3 regions of the Parabacteroides sp. AF18-52 genome follow, and region 3 is predicted to be linked to each of the others. Evidence: riboswitches for the same ligand, from Rfam matches in the RefSeq annotation. Region 3 holds a riboswitch; each other region holds the start of a gene.
What was found. A riboswitch is a leader RNA that binds a small molecule or an ion and turns the genes downstream of it on or off. The one in region 3 is predicted to bind thiamine pyrophosphate.
Positions count from the first base shown of each region.

Region 1: another riboswitch for thiamine pyrophosphate. It lies ahead of DWX23_RS03650 (sulfide-dependent adenosine diphosphate thiazole synthase); the one in region 3 lies ahead of DWX23_RS05265 (TonB-dependent receptor).
Region 2: another riboswitch for thiamine pyrophosphate. It lies ahead of thiD (bifunctional hydroxymethylpyrimidine kinase/phosphomethylpyrimidine kinase); the one in region 3 lies ahead of DWX23_RS05265 (TonB-dependent receptor).

Region 1 covers NZ_QUGR01000001.1:872,378-878,544, forward strand. The annotation lists gene DWX23_RS03640 (DUF6769 family protein) at 1-276, opposite strand, end outside; gene DWX23_RS03645 (hypothetical protein) at 801-1,763, shown strand; gene DWX23_RS03650 (sulfide-dependent adenosine diphosphate thiazole synthase) at 1,855-2,625, opposite strand; TPP riboswitch at 2,686-2,781, opposite strand; gene DWX23_RS03655 (AAA family ATPase) at 2,799-3,440, opposite strand; gene DWX23_RS03660 (MATE family efflux transporter) at 3,486-4,838, opposite strand; gene DWX23_RS03665 (GAF domain-containing protein) at 4,915-5,382, shown strand; gene DWX23_RS03670 (glycoside hydrolase family 2 TIM barrel-domain containing protein) at 5,493-6,167, opposite strand, start outside.
Region 2 covers NZ_QUGR01000001.1:512,150-518,316, forward strand. The annotation lists gene DWX23_RS02105 (BamA/TamA family outer membrane protein) at 1-23, shown strand, start outside; gene DWX23_RS02110 (DUF5686 and carboxypeptidase-like regulatory domain-containing protein) at 274-2,826, opposite strand; gene DWX23_RS02115 (AAA family ATPase) at 2,957-3,505, opposite strand; TPP riboswitch at 3,681-3,766, shown strand; gene thiD (bifunctional hydroxymethylpyrimidine kinase/phosphomethylpyrimidine kinase) at 3,795-4,643, shown strand; gene DWX23_RS02125 (thiamine phosphate synthase) at 4,640-5,242, shown strand; gene DWX23_RS02130 (thiamine phosphate synthase) at 5,227-5,925, shown strand; gene thiC (phosphomethylpyrimidine synthase ThiC) at 5,948-6,167, shown strand, end outside.
Region 3 covers NZ_QUGR01000002.1:408,859-415,025, forward strand. The annotation lists gene DWX23_RS05260 (SusD/RagB family nutrient-binding outer membrane lipoprotein) at 1-1,222, shown strand, start outside; TPP riboswitch at 1,354-1,470, shown strand; gene DWX23_RS05265 (TonB-dependent receptor) at 1,533-3,731, shown strand; gene pnuC (nicotinamide riboside transporter PnuC) at 3,736-4,335, shown strand; gene DWX23_RS05275 (thiamine diphosphokinase) at 4,319-4,954, shown strand; gene DWX23_RS05280 (hypothetical protein) at 5,073-5,441, opposite strand; gene DWX23_RS05285 (DUF3868 domain-containing protein) at 5,499-6,167, opposite strand, start outside.

The DNA of each region.
Region 1 (6,167 bases), on a different contig from region 3:
AGGGTTAATATAATCAAATAAAACTTGCAAAGGGAAAAGTAAGTGACTTACATCACCATCTGTCACATGTGACAAAAGAGATATAAAAAGGGCCAGATTATGCCCGTTGCATCCGCAATCGTGGGAAGACGAGCTTTTATGGTTATGTTCAGTCAACGATTTGAAACAAGGCATACCGTTACTGTGGTGATGATGTGGCACCACAACCGAAAGCAGCATGATGATACTTGCCACCAGCATTATGTAACGGATTATATGTTTCTTCGCTCTCATCATTTATGTTGCAAAAGTAAAAAGTTTATTTTGCAACTCAAAGGCAAACAGCAGATATATAGAAAAAAAGACCGGCCGAGAGTCACCTCCCAGCCGGACAGTTGTTCATGGTATTAGCATTAGTGGTCTACTCATTCTGATTATACAAGCAAATGTTTGGTTAGGTCAATAATTTATAAACAAAAAATCTAAGACTAAAATAAAATAAAGTTCATCCATTCTAATGCTATTTCAATTAACATCACTTAGTATTAATATTAAACTGCAATAACTATTCGTTCAAACCATCATTGCCGTCTCTCTTAATTGAGATATGCGAATTTACGAAGCAAATACGGGAGTTCTATTTCGCAAATAAGGTATTTTGAGACGCGTCTATTTCTCATTCAAGTATTTACCGACTCGTCTTTTTCGAAAATAAGTAACATGGAGACACTTTAACGTCTATTGTTGCGTTTTCCGAAACAATACGCATTGTTTATTGTTTAATAATTGAACATATATATTATTTAAAAGGGAGAATTGGAATGAATACAGATGTATTAAATACAAATCTGATCGAGGTAATGAAAGATAAAATTCCGGATGGGGTCAACTTAGCGAACACCCTGATGGATATTCTTTATATAGGAAAAGAAGCCGTATACAGAAGATTACGCGGCGAAGTCCCTTTCACCCTCAATGAAGCTTCTATAATTTCAAAGAAATTGGGAGTTTCCCTGGATCAGATCGTGGGTATAAGCTATACCAATAACGCAATGTTCGACCTGAATCTTTTACATTATTCAGATCCTATCAAAACGTATTACGCGATTCTTGACCACTACGTTGAATTATTTGAATCCTTACGGGATGATCCGACCTCGGAACTTAGTACGGCTTCAAATATGATCCCCCAGACTTATTACCTGAAATACGATAATTTGTCCAGGTTCCGGCTATTCAAATGGATGTACCAGAATGAAAAGGTAAATTGTGTAAAGAACTTTTCAGAACTGAATATATCCGATGATCTTAAGCGTGCCCAAAAGGCATTTGTCGAAGCTAGTTCATATATACAAACAACACATTATATATGGGATAGCATGATGTTTAACTATCTGGTGAACGATATAAAATATTTCGCCAGTATTCATTTAATTACAGAAGAAGAAGTCACTAAATTACAAGAAGAACTCCTCAAGCTATTAGACGATTTGGAAACTATTGCTTCCAAAGGCAAATTTGATACAGGTAAAGATATACATATATATATATCTAACATCAATTTTGAAGCTACATACAGCTATGTGGAAACATCGAGCCTGCAATTAAGCCTGATCCGGATTTTTTCAATCAACTCGATCACTTCGAGGGATAAAGAGATGTGCAAAAATATGAAGGAATGGATTCAGTCCTTACGTAAATTCTCCACGATGATATCCGAAAGCGGCGAAATGCAACGGATACAGTTCTTCAAGAAACAACGGGAGATTGTAGAGAATATGTAAAAAGGCATGAGTTTTTATGTTACTATAATTGAAAAAGGACGGTTATCTTCTATAGATTTCCGTCCTTTTCATATGATATCATTATCTGATCTTACTTATTCAGCTTTTCACAGATAAGTTCTGCGGCTTTCTTTCCGCTCATCAGCATACCGCCGAAGATCGGCCCCATACGGAAACTTCCGCTAACTCCGTTGGCAGCCATACCGGAAACAAATAATCCCGGATAGATCTCTTTTGTGTTTTCAACGGTAGTCTGTTCACCCAGTTCCACATTCAATGAACGTTCACCGATCACACCGCCTGTCGGAGTATTCAGTCGGATATCGTTCTTGCGGGCAACTGTACGGGCTACTTCGCAGTCATGTCCTGTACCTTCCAATACAGCTTTAGCCATAATAGTCAGCGGGTCCACATGCATACCTTCGCGGATTACCGGAGCCCAGTTCACTACAACACCGGCTACGGCATCGTTATGGAATACTACGTCTTCCACCGAATAACAGTTAAAGATAGTAGCACCGGCTTTTGTTGCCTGATAGATCAATGCAGAAGTAGTATGAACCGAATCCATTATATAAGTACCGTTGCCTGCATCATGATAAGAAACACCCAGCTCCTTTACGATCGGCATAGCTTCTTCCTGTACGACAATATCATTAAACATCATAGCACCGCCCCACATACCTCCGCCGGGAGCCAGTTTACGGTCGAAAAGAGCCACTTTTTTACCGGCTTTAGCCAGATAATAAGCTGCTACGATACCGGAAGGGCCACCACCTACGATAGCCACATCAATTGATAAGTTGCTCTTCAGTTTTGCAAAATAAGAGTCAATAATTCCTGTTGAAACGATCTGTTCCATTACATTAAATAATTAGTGTTTAAACATCAGAGAGCACATAGAGGTAAAGCTCTCCTTTATTTAGCAATTCTACCGATTCTCCCTTCACGGCATTACCCGGGCAGGTTCTATGGGTATAATCTCAGCCTGTATATTAAGGCACCCCTATGATAAGTCGCAGCAAAGATAATAAATTATCCGAAATGTGGCGGCCGCTTATTCATTTTCCGTTCAACAAAGTCTTTGATAAACCCTACTGTTTCGTCTACACCCAATACAGATACATCGATAGAGAAATTATAAGAAGAAGCAACTCCCCACTCTTTATTGGTGTAATAATTATAGTAAGCGGCACGCGATTTATCGGTTTTCATCATCAATTCTTTTGCCTGCTCGACAGTTACATCTTGTCTTTCTATAATACGCTGGATACGATGTTCGGGAGTGGTATGAATAAAGAAACTCAGGCAGTCGGGATCGTCACGCAGGATATAGTCTGCACAACGTCCTACCAAGACACACGACTGCTCAGCCGCCAACTTGCGGATAGCGTCACTCTGAAACTTGAATAATCCGTCGTTCGACAAAATGTCGTTGTAAGGTGTAAACATTCCCATATAGGAATATCCCATAGTAAATGCATATGACAGTCCGCTGGAAGCCCGTTCGTCCGCTTTCTCAAAAAACTCCTCACTCAAGCCGCTCTCTTTCGCTGCTATCGCCATCAATTCCTTATCATAATAAGCGATGCCCAGCGCTTTCGCCAACTTCTGCCCTACTTCTCGTCCACCGCTGCCAAATTGACGGCCAATGGTCAATATGATCTTGTTATCCATAAATTACCAGATTTGATTATCCTGCGATAAATATACAATATTTTTTTAGTTTGGTACATGTTTAAACTTCCTGAATTGATTTACCAGTACAATTGCTGTTACGACCGTTGCGATCGTGTCGGCTACCGGCATACTGATCCAGACACCTAACGTTCCGAAGAAACGGGGAAGGATGATCAAACAAGGGATCAGGAACAATAACTGACGGGTAAGCGACAAAAAGATCGCTTTCTTTGACATACCGATCGAAAGGAAGAAGTTGGTTGCCACCATCTGGAACCCCACGATCGGGAAGACGGCAAATACGATATGAAGACCGAACACAGCAGCTTTCACCAATTCATCGTCGGTCGTAAACATATTCACGATCAGAGTCGGGAACAACTGGCATAACAGGAAACCCGTCGTTGCAACGCCTATCGCCCACTTCATCGTCAGCTTGGTCACTTCCGTCACACGAGGATATAAACGGGCGCCGAAATTATATCCGGCAATCGGCTGCATACCCTGGTTGAAGCCCATAATGATCATTACAAACAGGAAGATGATACGGTTTACAATACCATAGGCCCCGATAGCCATATCTCCGCCATACTCCTTCAATCCACGGTTGATCAGGATGACGATCAGGCAAGAACAGAGATTCATCAAGAAAGGAGACATACCGATATACAGGATACCTTTTACTATCTCCTTCTTCAATTTATAAATACCTTTCTTAAAATGAAGCAATTGCGACGGTCTGGAAAAATGGATCATCTGTCCGGTCAGTGAAATCACCTGAGAAATCACAGTAGCCCATGCGGAACCTTTGATTCCCCAGCCGAATCCAAAGATAAAGATCGGATTCAATATACAGTTTATCACGACCGAAGCCAGTGTCGCATACATGGCCAGTTTCGGGAAACCGGATGAACGCAATACGGCATTCAATCCCAAATACATGTGTGTGACCACATTTCCATAGAGAATGATCTGCATATAATCGCGTGCATACGATATCGTATTCTCACTAGCCCCGAAGAAATAAAGGATCGGATCGAGAAGGAACAAAAAGACAAAGGTAAAAGCGACGCCAAGAAGGACATTCAGCACTAATACATTGCCGAGAACCCGGTTTGCACCTTCGTAATCTTTCTGCCCTAATTTAACAGACACAAGCGTAGAAGCCCCTACCCCGACCAACGAACCGAAAGCTGCCGCCAGGTTCATAAGCGGAAAGGTCAGAGCCAGACCGGAGATAGCCAGCGGCCCAACCCCATGTCCGATAAAAATACTGTCTGCCATATTATAAAGCGAAGATGCCGTCATGGCGATAATCGCCGGAATAGCGTATTGCGTAAGCAGTTTTCCAATACGTTCGGTACCTAATACCAGAGGAGAGTTTTCTTTTGCCATAAAAACCAATTGATATGCAAAGGTACGGATATTTCCGATTAATTTTTACCTTTGTTCTACTATAATAGTTTAAAAGATGGCAGAGAACTTAATCATAAGCGTTGGAAATAAAGAGCAGCAGTATCAAACACTATTCCCCCAGATAGAGTCATTACTGGCTGGTGAAAACGACACGATCGCCAATATGGCAAATGTAGCAGCGGCACTGAAACAGACATTCAATTTCTTTTGGGTCGGTTTCTATATAGTCAAAGACGATATGCTGGTGCTCGCTCCTTTTCAGGGATCGATAGCTTGCACACGTATCCGGTATGGCAAAGGTGTTTGCGGTACGGCATGGAAAGAGGCAACCACTCAAATTGTTCCTGACGTAGATCTATTCCCCGGACATATTGCCTGTAACTCCGATTCGAAATCTGAAATTGTAGTTCCGGTTATTCGTGACGGGAAAGTGGTAGCTGTACTCGATATCGACAGCGATGAGTTGAATAGTTTCGATGAGACAGATGCTGTTTATCTGGAGAAGATATGCCGGTTGATTTAACCGTAACATAATATAAATGAAGATGTGCCAGAATTGATATTTACCAGACGCAGATAACGCAGACGGTTTATCTATTTTGACACATCTTCATTTATAGGCTTTTGTAATATTTAGAAGACAATCTCTATCTTGCCATAGCAAGGGTTAGCCTCCAATGTCTTACAATAATTTCCCCAGGCAATTTCCGGATAATCCCAACGGTTGTTGACGTACAGGATCAATTGGCCATCTGCGCGTTTACTTGAACGGCAGGCTACAGTGGCATCCGGTGAAAGAACCGATAAGCCTTTTCCTGTATTACCGGCATTCAACGTATAGAAATAGATATTTTCTTTCATTCCTTTTGCCATTTGAGTAAGCGGGCGATCGCAATTCGCTCCGGCATCTGCCCAATAATAATAATTGTGCGTATCACACTGCCAGGGTTGTTCCGGACGGGCTCCATAAGGCACTTTGTTCGGATTATAGAGAGAGGTTTCTCCTTCATTGCCTGCAAAAGCACCGGAAGGATAATAGCTCCAATGTCCCCGGCGTTTCCATTTCAGCCGGTCCATCGTTTCAGGAAGATAGAAAGAAAGACCTGTTTCACGCAGAAAACCATTCGGTTGTCCGTTCGTCAGGTAATTGATCTCCATACGTCCTTCGGGAGAGATCAATAGACGGATATCCGTATCCACATCATTATAACGACCGTTCAGGATAACCAGGACATTATCGCCTTGTTTTGTATAAGTGATGCTCTGCTTCTGCCAGTCGGCATCCGATGTAAGGAACTTGGTTGCACT
Region 2 (6,167 bases), on a different contig from region 3:
TGAATATGACAGAAGCATTTTAAAGGATTTACCAAAACAGGACTACCGTTGTAATTATCAACCAATTACAGTTTCCTCGTAGTTTTCTTATTTGGAAACTCCAGTTTCCTCCGCAGGGAACTACAATTTCCTGCCTGGGAAACTGCAGTTTCTTCCCTGGGAAATTCCAGTTTCCTGCTTAGGAAACGAGAACGATACTGCATAAAAAACTTCCGTTGCCAGTAACATGAATTACGGACAACGGAAGCTTTATTTATATTTCAAATATGCCGACTAAAACGACAACTTCATCGAGAAGCGAATACCTTTTGTCTGTATGCCCGGATGATCACGGTAAGTCAAACGCCATACATAATCGAGACGAAGGAACTTAAAGATGTTTTCGATACCTACCCCGGCTTCCATATAAGGCGTATTTCCTAATGTATAGGATCCTTCCGGGAACAAATACAGATCTTTACCGCCATAATAAGGGTTATTCTTATCTGTCAGATTACCCCACATACCACGGAATGAAAGCACCTCTCTCCATTTCAGCTTTTTAATCAGCGGAAGACGGTTCAAAAGAAGTCCGTTCATGAAATAGGTAACATCCCAGGATGCGTATTCATCACTGATAAATTCCATTGCGTTCATGTTCGTATAGGACTCCGGCTGGATTGTATATGACAAGTTTGCATTTGGCAATATCAGCAATGGATAAGGAACCTTGTCCCACACCTTGCCTGCCTTACCGATAATATCGATGTATCCGAAAGCAGAGAACCAGAAACGTTTCTGGATACCCAGGTCTGTACGGTTATAGGTATAATCGGCACCCAATACACCTTTTCTTGCTGTAATATGGCTCAAAGTGATTACCGGAGCATCGAAAGTAATCGGATAACGGTAATTACGTGTCTGATAGAATTTCTCGTTCGGAGCATAGCGGAACTTAAATTCCAGCTCTGTCATTGAATAAGATTTTATCGGAGTGATACGGCCATCTTCTTCTATTCTGTCGAAAACAGCATAGTCTGTCGAATATTCTTTCTTGTTACGCAGGACAGCACCGTAAGCAATACCGTTATAATGTTCGCGATAGTAAGTCAACTCGGCATTTCTCAAATAAGTAGCACGGGTATCTCTCTGACGTTTCCATGCCAGGAAGATATTATCCTTGTTGGTGTACATATACTGTTGTCCCAGCTGGTTGATATCGTACAGATATTCCAAACGAATGGAATTGACCGGATACTCTTTACGATATTCTTTCTTATCGTTGAACGAATACTCTATCAAACCATTATATTTGATCTTCCGGTCTGTCGTACCGTAAGCGGCATATCCTTCCAGGAATAATCTTTTACTGAAAGCAGTCGTAGTCGTACCTCCGACACGGAAGCGGGCACCTTCGATCGCATTACCACTGATAAAGGTATTGGCCGGTCCAAACTCAAATTTGTTTTTAACAGGATCAGTATTTGTGCCTATATATCCCGAAGTCAGGATCGTTATGATCTTCTCCGTCACATAGAATATCGGAACCGAACGTAATTTCTCCATCAGCTTATCGACCGTATTCTGATTCCGCTTTCCGGCTTCCTCGGGACGATTCAGGTCCCAGAAATCTTCCGGTTGTTTATAGGCATTCTGCAGCGTGATGACCGGAGCACTTTCTTTAAATATCCCATCGTCCTCAGGAGGCAGGAAAGAATGATTGCTGTATATGTTCAGCCTTCGGGCATACATGCCTTTCGACTTCTCCGTCAGCTTAAAGTCTACATTTATATCATCTTTGGTTATGATACGTGTTCCGTCTTCCGTCCTTTCAAAAGTCTGTTCGATCGTCATTCCACTGACAAAGTTCAGGTTGATGTTTTTAGGAACATTCAATATCGCCTTCTTGACGAAATAGGTAGAATCGAGCGTCACGAACAAATGCCCCGTAAAGCCAAAGCCTTCGGAAACAAAAGGAACAAACCCCAGGTCCACACATTGTTGTCCGTTGACCTCCAATGTATCAAGCAGATAATACTTATAGAAATTAGGCCCCATGCTGGACAACGGGCTTACAAAACGTTGCAGGAAGAGAGGAATATCATTCTTAAAAATATCTACTTCACGAAAAACTTCTCCCAGGAACTGCTGCATGCCATCACGTGAGAAAACTTCATCTACACCGGCAGCCTTGGCTCCCAATACGACTCTTTTCTCCACCTTAGGATCTTTACGGTAAAAGACACCTTCCACCTTCTCTTTTTCCGATACGGGCAGGATAGTCTTGCCGATATCCAACGTATCGATATAATCGATCAGGAAGTCGAATTTACCGGCTTTACCATTTTCCTTTTTGGGTTTCGGATGATAATCGTTCATTGCGAAAACCATCTTCTCATACTGGCTATAGCTGAAGTAATCGTGGTTACGCGGATTGTTACTTTCGCGTGAATCGATCACATTCTTGACGAAGGCGACGGCCGGATTCTCTTTTTTACTGTATTTTTCCTTTTTGGGCTTGACTACAACTTCCGAGATAGCGAAGCTGGAAGGCGCTAAAGCTATCTTGAAATAATTCTTCTTTCCGACAGCAACTTTAAACTCTTTTTCTTCGTATCCAAGATAAGAAACGGATAAAGTTCTTTCATTAGATGATGTTGTCAGTGAAAACTTCCCGTCATCGTCTGTCGTTGCTCCGATAGTTGTACCTTTCAGTATAACTGAAACATATGGTAACGTTTCTCCTGTGATCGAGTCCGTTACAATTCCGTTTATTATTGTGTTCTGACCCTTTGATGCAAAAGCTATCAAAACGAATGTCAGAATAAAAACAATCTTTTTCCCCATTATTTTATATTAACTCCCTCGTTAAACTCCGCAAAATTATAACAGATTCTTTTTTCTGAATGTTCCAAATTGAACCGATTATATTCCAATTGACAACAAAATTCATTAAAAGGCCCCAATATTGATGTTTTCAGATTGAATTTATACGATCAATAATGAAATCCTTCCTTGCTTCCACAGGCAATTGGGGTACTTCGATCAATGTATAACCTGCATTCTCATAAACATCTCTCATTACATAATATGTATCTATCGCTTCATTAAATGATTGTTTACGTTCTTTATCTGTATGGTATATACTTTCCCACGGGGGAAGTATAAAAACCTGTTCACTATACCTATATTTATTAACGGCCAGTTCTATGTATTTCCGGTCGTTCAACCCTATTAACTGTGCATAAGCCAAAGTATCAGGTATTCCCCTGTCAAAGAACAGGACACCTTCCTCTTTTGCATGTGCAAGATACGAATCGACAGAGCGTTCCAGCATTATCTTCGTATATAACCCGGTATCTTTCCAGGGCAAGGCATCTCCTCCCTGCAGTTGTTGTTCTTTGATTATATCTCGTGCAACCTCTTTTACAGTCTTTAATCCATCTTTTTCAAGTTCTTCAATTAGCGATGTTTTACCTGTTCCAGGCCCTCCGGTAATCACATACAAGCCTTTATTATTCAACATGTTCAGTCACCTTTAAGATTGTTATGGTAAAAGGAAACACAATCCGGAAGAAAAGCTATAATGCCGGATATGTACTCGCAAATATACTGGATTATTTCTTTATATGTATCAATTCTCTCTTAAATTTAACAATTCACTTTTGTTTTCTCCTGTCAATCTTTCTACCTTTGTCCGCGAAAAGGGGGTGCCATACTGTAAACGGGCTGAGATTATACCCTGTGAACCTGATGCGGGTAATGCCGCCGTAGGAAAGACAGATAAGGCTTTTTCCCTCCTTTGGTATGTAAACATGAAAACAGATACGACGTATCGCTATCCGGTAGCACTTACAATTGCCGGTTCCGACAGTGGTGGCGGAGCTGGCATACAAGCAGATATCAAGACATTCTCCGCCATCGGTGTTTACGGAGCTTCCGTCATAACATCGGTCACAGCTCAGAACACCCAGGGTGTCAGAGGCATTCAGGCTATTTCTCCCGAGATATTGAAAGGGCAACTCGATGCTGTCTTTGAAGATATTACGATCGATGCTGTGAAAATAGGAATGGTACATAACAAGACGGCAGCCGAAATTATCGTTGAAACAATAGACAAATTTTCTCCCGCATATATCATACTGGACCCGGTGATGATCTCTACCAGCGGGAATAAATTGCTACAGGATGATGCCATCGAAATCATAGTCCGCGAACTGTTCGTCCGAAGTACATTAGTCACTCCCAATATCGACGAAGCAGAATACCTGTCAGGTGTAAAGATCTTCTCCGAAAAAGATATGGATTTGGCTGCCGGAAAATTATTGTCCCGGGGCTGCAAGGCCGTTCTAATGAAAGGCGGCCATCTGAAGACAAAAGATATGACCGATATATTATATATGTCGGAAATGTCTCCTGTCCGCCTGTCCGCCGAAACGATAGAAACGACGAACGGTCATGGGACTGGCTGTACATTATCTTCGGCTATTGCTGCTTATCTTGCTTTGGGTATGAATCTGCCTGAAGCAGTCGGTTCTGCCAAAGAGTATATCACACAAGCTATTCAGAGTGGAAAAGATGTAAAAACGGGTCATGGTCATGGCCCGTTGAATCATTTTTTTGCCCCGGTTCCATTACATAAAATAGAAATGAATAGGTCATGAAACTGATAGCCATAACGACTCCTAATTTCTTTGAAGGCGAAGGTCTGATCCTGACGGCTTTATTTCAGGAAGGAATGGAAAGAGTGCATTTGCGTAAACCCCAGGGGGATAAACAGGTATTACGTTTATTATTAAATACCGTCCCGGAGGTGTTTCACTCCCGTATCGTCTTACATGATCATTTTGAACTGACATCGGAATATAATCTTGCCGGCATCCATCTGAACAGCAGGAACCATATTATACCGGAAGGTTTCAAAGGCAGTATCAGCCGTTCCTGTCATTCCTTACAGGAAGTAAAAGAAAATCGACAACTCGATTATGTCTTTCTCAGCCCTGTCTTTGAGAGCATATCTAAAGAAGAATACGGTAGCGGTTTCTCTTTGGAAACTTTGCAGGATGCCGCTTCCCATAAGATAATAAATGAAAAAGTAATCGCTTTGGGTGGTATCAGTAACGAAACGATCCCATCGATCCGTTCAATAGGTTTCGGAGGCGTAGCCGTTTTAGGTGCATTGTGGGGAAAAGTGCCGGATATATCACAAAAAGAAACAATTATCAATCAATATAAAAATATACAACTATGCCTGAAAAGATAAACAGCCGGTATGCTTGTTTCACGGAAGAGAACACACTTCCGTTGATGTTCATCACACACCGTACTGAAAAATATACAGAAGAAGACCAGGTCAAAATAGCCCTGGAAGGCGGATGTAACTGGATACAGATACGAATGAAAGACAATCTTACCCTCGAAGCTGCCGAAAAGCTGGTTCATTTAGCAGGATCATCCTGTCGGGTATGCATAGACGACAACCTGGAGATCGCTATTAAAAGCAAAGCTCTCACTGTACATCTGGGTAAGAAAGATATGCCGGTCAGCGATGCCTGGAAGATTATCCGTCAACAAGGATACGGCGACCTTTTCCTGGTAGGTGCTACAGCCAATACCTTTGAAGATATCGTGGAAGCAGACAGACAGGGCGCCTCCTATATCGGTCTTGGCCCATATCGTTTTACAGAAACAAAAAAGAACCTGAGTCCGATACTCGGTCTCGAAGGATACAAAAGAATCATGGAACAATGCCGGGAAGCAGGACTAAAAATTCCTATATTTGCAATCGGAGGAATCCGGTATGAGGATATCGCCCCTTTGATGAGTACCGGAATTACAGGGATCGCCGTATCATCGGCTATTACCCAGGCGCCCGATCCTGTAAAGGAGATGGAACGTTTCTGTTTAATAATAAAAAAGTATAGCAAGCAAATAGATTTACATTGATCAAAATATAAACAATATAACAATGGCAAACAAGAAAAATACGATGCGTATCACCTACCCGTCATCGGAGAAGATATACATTCCGGGAGAGATCAACAAGATCAAAGTTGGAATGCGTAAGATAAAACTTCTGGATACCGTTACACTGGATGAAAACGGAGAAAAAGTTTGTAAGAAAAACAATCCGGTAATTGTCTACGACACAAGCGGACCATTCTCCGATCCGAAGATAAACATCGACA
Region 3 (6,167 bases):
CCTGCTGGGACGTACTGTGATGGAAGAACAATTGTATGAAGTGTGTTCTGCCTGGGGAGGAGTTCCATTCTCTGAAGCCGGTACATTATGGGCAACCGGGAATGTTGCGACCTCCAAACCCAAATACGATTCGGACATCGATTTGTACCGGATGATCCTGACCGACCTGGACGAAGTCAATACATATCTTAACGGCCGTTCGCTTCCATCTAATGCCAGTACTTTCCTGAGCGCAGAAGATTACGTAAACAACGGAGATGTTTCCTTATGGCGGAAATATGTAAACTCATTGCGTTTACGTGTTGCTACCCATCTTGCCTCCAACGGCGATCTGGTCAACGAAGCCCGTACAGCGATCAAGACGATGTTGGAAAACCCGGGAACTTATCCTATGGTAGATGTCAATTCAGATAATATCACTGTACCACAGACCGACGACGATCAGTTCGACTTCGACCGTGACCTGCAGAACGCAATCGAAAACACCCGCTACAACCGCATGTCAGGTGCTATGCAACGTGCCTTAAATGCAAACACAAACAATGAAGACCCTCGTCTGGAAGTGTTATACGACAGTAACTGGAACAACGAGTATATCGGCCTCGACCCGAAAGAAACCATTACGGACCAGGAAACGAACCTGAGTATCTCGACACACGGTACTGCTAAATATTACGCCGCACTGGATACATCGACCTTCACCCGTAACCCGGGATTCCCTGGTCTCTGGATGACAGCTGCCGAAGTTTCTTTTATGAAGGCGGAAGCTTATGCCAACAACTGGGCCAGCGGCAATGCCAAAAGTGAATTCATAAATGCAATGAAACTCTCTACCGAGTTTTATTTCGACCTGAATTCTACAGGAACTTTCCGCGATGCACTGACAGCTCCGTCCGCTTCTGTCGTAGAAGCGTATGCCGAAACACAGTGGGATGCCAGCAATCCTCAGAAGAGTATTCTGACACAACGCTGGATACATCATGGCGCAATCCAGGAATATGAAGCCTGGAACGTCGTTCGCCGTACCGGTTATCCGGAAATTTATTTCAAACGTGATAACCAGTCCGTTGCCACTCCCCTGCCTCTCGACCGCATCCAGTATCCGTCTGACGAAAAAGACTATAACTCGGATAATCTGAATGCCCACCTGGGAGGTAAGGAAGATTCCTGGTACACTCCGCTGAACTGGATGAAGAGTACATGGTATACAACGATTGAATAGCATACAGAAAATATCCACAGTAAATAATTACAACATAATTGATGGTAGATTGTGGAACAGAAACCGCCCCGAAGTGATTCGCGGCGGTTTTATCATTTGTACAATCCCCTAACTTTCCTTACCTTTGCCATCCGAATACAAAGGGGTGCTTGCAGCGTACCGAATATCGTACGTACCGCAGGCTGAGATTATACCCATATTACCTGATACGGATAATGCCGCCGAAGGGAATTGTAAAACATGGTATACTTCTTCACACAACACTCCTCTCCTATTCATTTATCAGTTTTTAAACAATAAGGTAAAAAGGATGAAAAGTGTATTATTATTTATTGCCGGTTCGCTGGCCACATGGGCCACAGCGGAAAATCAACCGGATCCTGTCGATTCTTTAAAAATTTCACGCGATCTGTCGCTGGACGAAGTAGTCGTCACAGCCACCCGGGTAGCCAAAGGGACTCCGGTAGCCTACAGCGAAGTATCCGGAAACGAACTCACCCGCAAAAACGACGGCCAGAGTATTCCCTATCTGATCTCTCAATCTCCGTCTGTCATCATGACTTCGGATGCAGGGACAGGGATCGGTTATTCCGGTTTCCGTATCCGCGGAACAGACGCCAACCGTATCAACATCACAGTAAATGGCGTGCCGGTCAACGACTCCGAATCACATACGGTCTTTTGGGCGAACATGTCCGACTTTGCCTCATCTGTCAACAACATACAGATACAACGCGGAGCCGGAACATCCACTAACGGAGCCGCAGCCTTCGGGGCTACCGTTGCCATGCAGACACAGAAGCCGGACCTGAAACCTTATGCCGAATATTCCCTTTCGGCAGGTTCGTTCGGAACCGTTAAAAACTCAGTGAAGCTGGGAACCGGATTACTCCATGACCATTTCGTGTTCGATGCCCGTTATTCCAATGTACAAAGTGACGGATATATCGACCGGGCAAAAGCCAATATGCATTCTTACTTCGGTTCCGGTACTTATTACGGAGATAACACGCTGGTCCGTTTCCATACTTTCGGAAATATAGAGAAGACGTATCAGGCATGGAACGGCGTTCCCTCCTCTCTTCTGAACAGCGACCGAACCTACAATCCGTGCGGAGAATACGAAGAAAAGGGAGTCAAAAAGTTTTACAACAACCAGACTGACAATTACTGGCAACAGAACTATCATCTGATGGCCAGCCAACGCCTGGGTGACCTATGGAACATGAACCTGACTCTCCATTATACACATGGGGAAGGGTATTACGAAGATTATAAAGCAGATTCAGATTTCGAAAAATACCAATTACCCGAATACATAAACGGAAAAGGCGATACCATCCGCAAATCAGACCTCGTCCGCCGTAAATGGCTGGATAATGATTTCTATGGCGTTGTCTACAGTGCAAACTACCGTTCCGAACGTCTTCAGATGAGTTTCGGTTCGGCTGTAAACAAATATGTAGGCGACCATTTCGGTCGTGTCATGTGGGTAAAGAGCGGAGAAGCACTTCCACAGCCAGACTACGAATATTACCGTAACAGAGGAAACAAATTGGACTATAACTTTTATGTAAAAGGCAACTACCGATTCCACCCGTATCTGAACGGATATCTCGACCTGCAATACCGCGGTGTTCATTATACCATTAAAGGGAGTGACGACAAAGCCCGCGGTGATGTCGATGTAGACAAGCACTGGAATTTTTTCAACCCGAAAGCGGGCATCAATTTCCAGAAAGACGGCCATAATGCTTTCATCTCCTTCTCCGTTGCCAACCGGGAACCCAACCGCGACAATTTCACGGAAGCCAAACCCCATGAACGTCCCGCACACGAAACCCTGTACGATTATGAAGCCGGTTATAGCTTCGGTAACGAGCGTTTCCGTGTCGGTGCCAACCTCTATTTTATGGATTATAACAATCAGTTGATCCTTAGTGGCAAAATCAGCGAAATCGGTGAGGCTCTGACCAGCAATATCAAAGACAGTTATCGTATGGGTATCGAACTGACCGGAGGTGTAAGTATCACTCACTGGCTGGACTGGAACGGAAACGTTACCCTAAGCCGTAACAAAATAAAAGACTATACTCATTTTATGGACGATTATGATAACGGTGGCCAGGCTAGCGAATACCTGGGAACAACAGATATAGCCTTCTCCCCCGGTATCATTGCCAACAGTATGTTCGACTTCAATCTGAAAGGATTCTCCGCGAGTTTCAACTCACAGTTCGTAGGCCGTCAGTACATCGACAACACTTCCACCAAAGACCGTTCGATCGATCCTTACTTTGTGAACAGCCTGCGTGTTGGATATGTCTTCAAACCAAAATTCATCAAAGAGCTTGGAGTTGATGTTACGATCAACAACCTCTTTAACGAACAATATGAAACAAACGCCTGGGTTTCCACCTACATCAGCGGAGGTAAAGTCCACAAATATGACGGCTATTTCACCCAGGCAGGTACAAATGTCATGGCAAGAGTAACATTCAAATTCTGAAAAAATGGAGCAACTACTGGAATATTTCGGTGTCATAACAGGTTTTCTTTACCTGTTACTGGAGATCAGACAGCATAAAGCAATGTGGATTGTCGGTTTTATGACCTCACTGGTCTACGTTTTTGTTTTCTTCTTCTCTAAAATATATGCCGATATGGGACTGAATATCTACTATGTTGCCATCAGCATTTACGGTTTCAGAAAATGGACCTGCGCAGAAAAAAATATTTCCGAAGAAAAAGTCCCGGATGACACAATTTTCTACCGTCATATCACCTGGTCATTATTCGCGGGGATAGCATCAGCTATCCTCGCCATATACGCTCTGCTTTATTACATACTCCACAATTTCACAGACTCTCCGATCCCTATGGGCGATGCATTCACCACCTCCGTCGGAATCGTTGCCACCTGGATGTTGGCGCGCCGTATTATCGAACACTGGATATTCTGGGTTATCGTCAATTTCGTATCCGTCTATCTTTATTATCTGCGCGGCTTATATCCTACTATGTTTTTGTACATTTGCTACGGCATTTTAGCTATTGTCGGATATTATACGTGGAAAAAGAAAGGAATAAATACAAATGACAACATCTTATGATTGTATAGTGGTTGCTAACGGTAGTTTTCCGCAAACAGCCGGGCCGTTGGAACTTTTAAAATCCGCACCGGCCATCATTGCATGCGACGGGGCAGTGCAGAACCTGTATGAACGGGGACTGATCCCTACAGCTATCGTCGGCGACCTCGACAGCATCCCCCCCGCAATGTTGCAACTATATGACGACCGCATCCATACGGTAGAAGACCAGGAAATAAACGACCTCACTAAAGCCGTACGTTTCGCCCACTCTTCAGGCTTCCGGAACCTACTGATCCTGGGAGCTACCGGGCTGCGCGAAGACCATACACTGGGAAATATATCGTTGCTGACAGATTACGCACCTTTATTCGATCAGGTAGAAATGATTTCCGATTACGGCCGTTTTGTTCCCGTGCTACAAACAGCAACACTGCCATGCACACCCGGCCAACAAATCTCTATCTTTTCCATGTATCCCTGCGGAGAAATAACAACCGAAGGTCTCCGCTGGCCCATCACCCGCCGCCGTCTGACATCTTGGTGGCAAGGCAGCCTCAACGAAGCGACTGGAACGGAATTTATCCTCACCCTTTCTCCGGATGCCCGGCTGATCGTTTATTTCCAAACCCCTCTCTAATTTTCAATTCTCAATTAAAAAAAATGCCCCGGAAGGATAACCACTCACTTCCGGGGACTTAATACACCCTCAATTTTACAACTTAGTATACTTAACCAAAGCCTCACGGCTTCACCTTTTATGCTGGTAATTTATTCAATTGACAAGCTTTCCATTCCGGGAAGCCGTCTATCTGATCGTTCAGCTGAAATAATAGTTTATCATCAGCCACTTGTTTCAAAATAGTTTTCGGAGCAAGAGGCAAACGCATGTCGTCCACTTCAAAAAAAGCTTTCAACAAAATCACGTCATATCCGTCACGAACTACTTCCTTCTTTATTACAACCGGCACTTTCAGCTGAGCCAGATAATAAGCGGAACGTTCATAGGCGCACCATTTGTTTCCTTCCAGATAGAGATGTACTCCGTTCCGGTTGTTGATCTCGTTCACTAAAACGTTCTCGACTTGTGCAGCATGTTCCATATTATTACTTTTATGCTTTTTCATAAATCATTCCAATGCAAAAATAGACTCTATTTATAACAATCTCACACGGTGTATGTATCAATTATGTGCGTTGAAACTATCAAACAGAGCATTGTCATCTCTTTTCTTCTGCAATTCTCTCAAATTATTAGCTGCTCCTATCACACCGGCATCATTTGCCTTTTTCAATAACACTTCAGCTCCATCGAGATCACCTTCAATTAATTTCAAAACACCACGGGCATGGATCGCTTCCGCTGAATCACCGGCTTTCGACAGATAATTTTTTGCAGCGGCATAATCGCCTTTTCCTATAGAGATATTAGCAGCATTCAGATTCGCCACCGGATCAGAGCTATACATACGTACAGCTATTTCAAATACATTATTATACTCTTTGCTTCCTGTTTCATAGCTATTGGCTACGGCAAACATTTCGCTCAGGCTCAACTGCTGCGGACGTGTTTTGATAATCTCACGGCCTTCTTCCACTGTGAACTCGCGGACCGTATAGTCGATACGGTATTCCGAACGGCGCAATGACGGGAAAATATTTTTCAATACATAACTGAAAGCCGATCCACCTTTCAAAGCGCGTAATTTGGCCTCTTTCTGGTCAGGCTGCAGATCACTAGCTATAATACCGAGTACCTCATCACGTGCAGGCACCTCCGAATCAGCCACAACCTGTGTCTTGAAACCAGCCCAATCTTCCGGCTCATTTTCTAATGTAAAGAAACTCTGCGG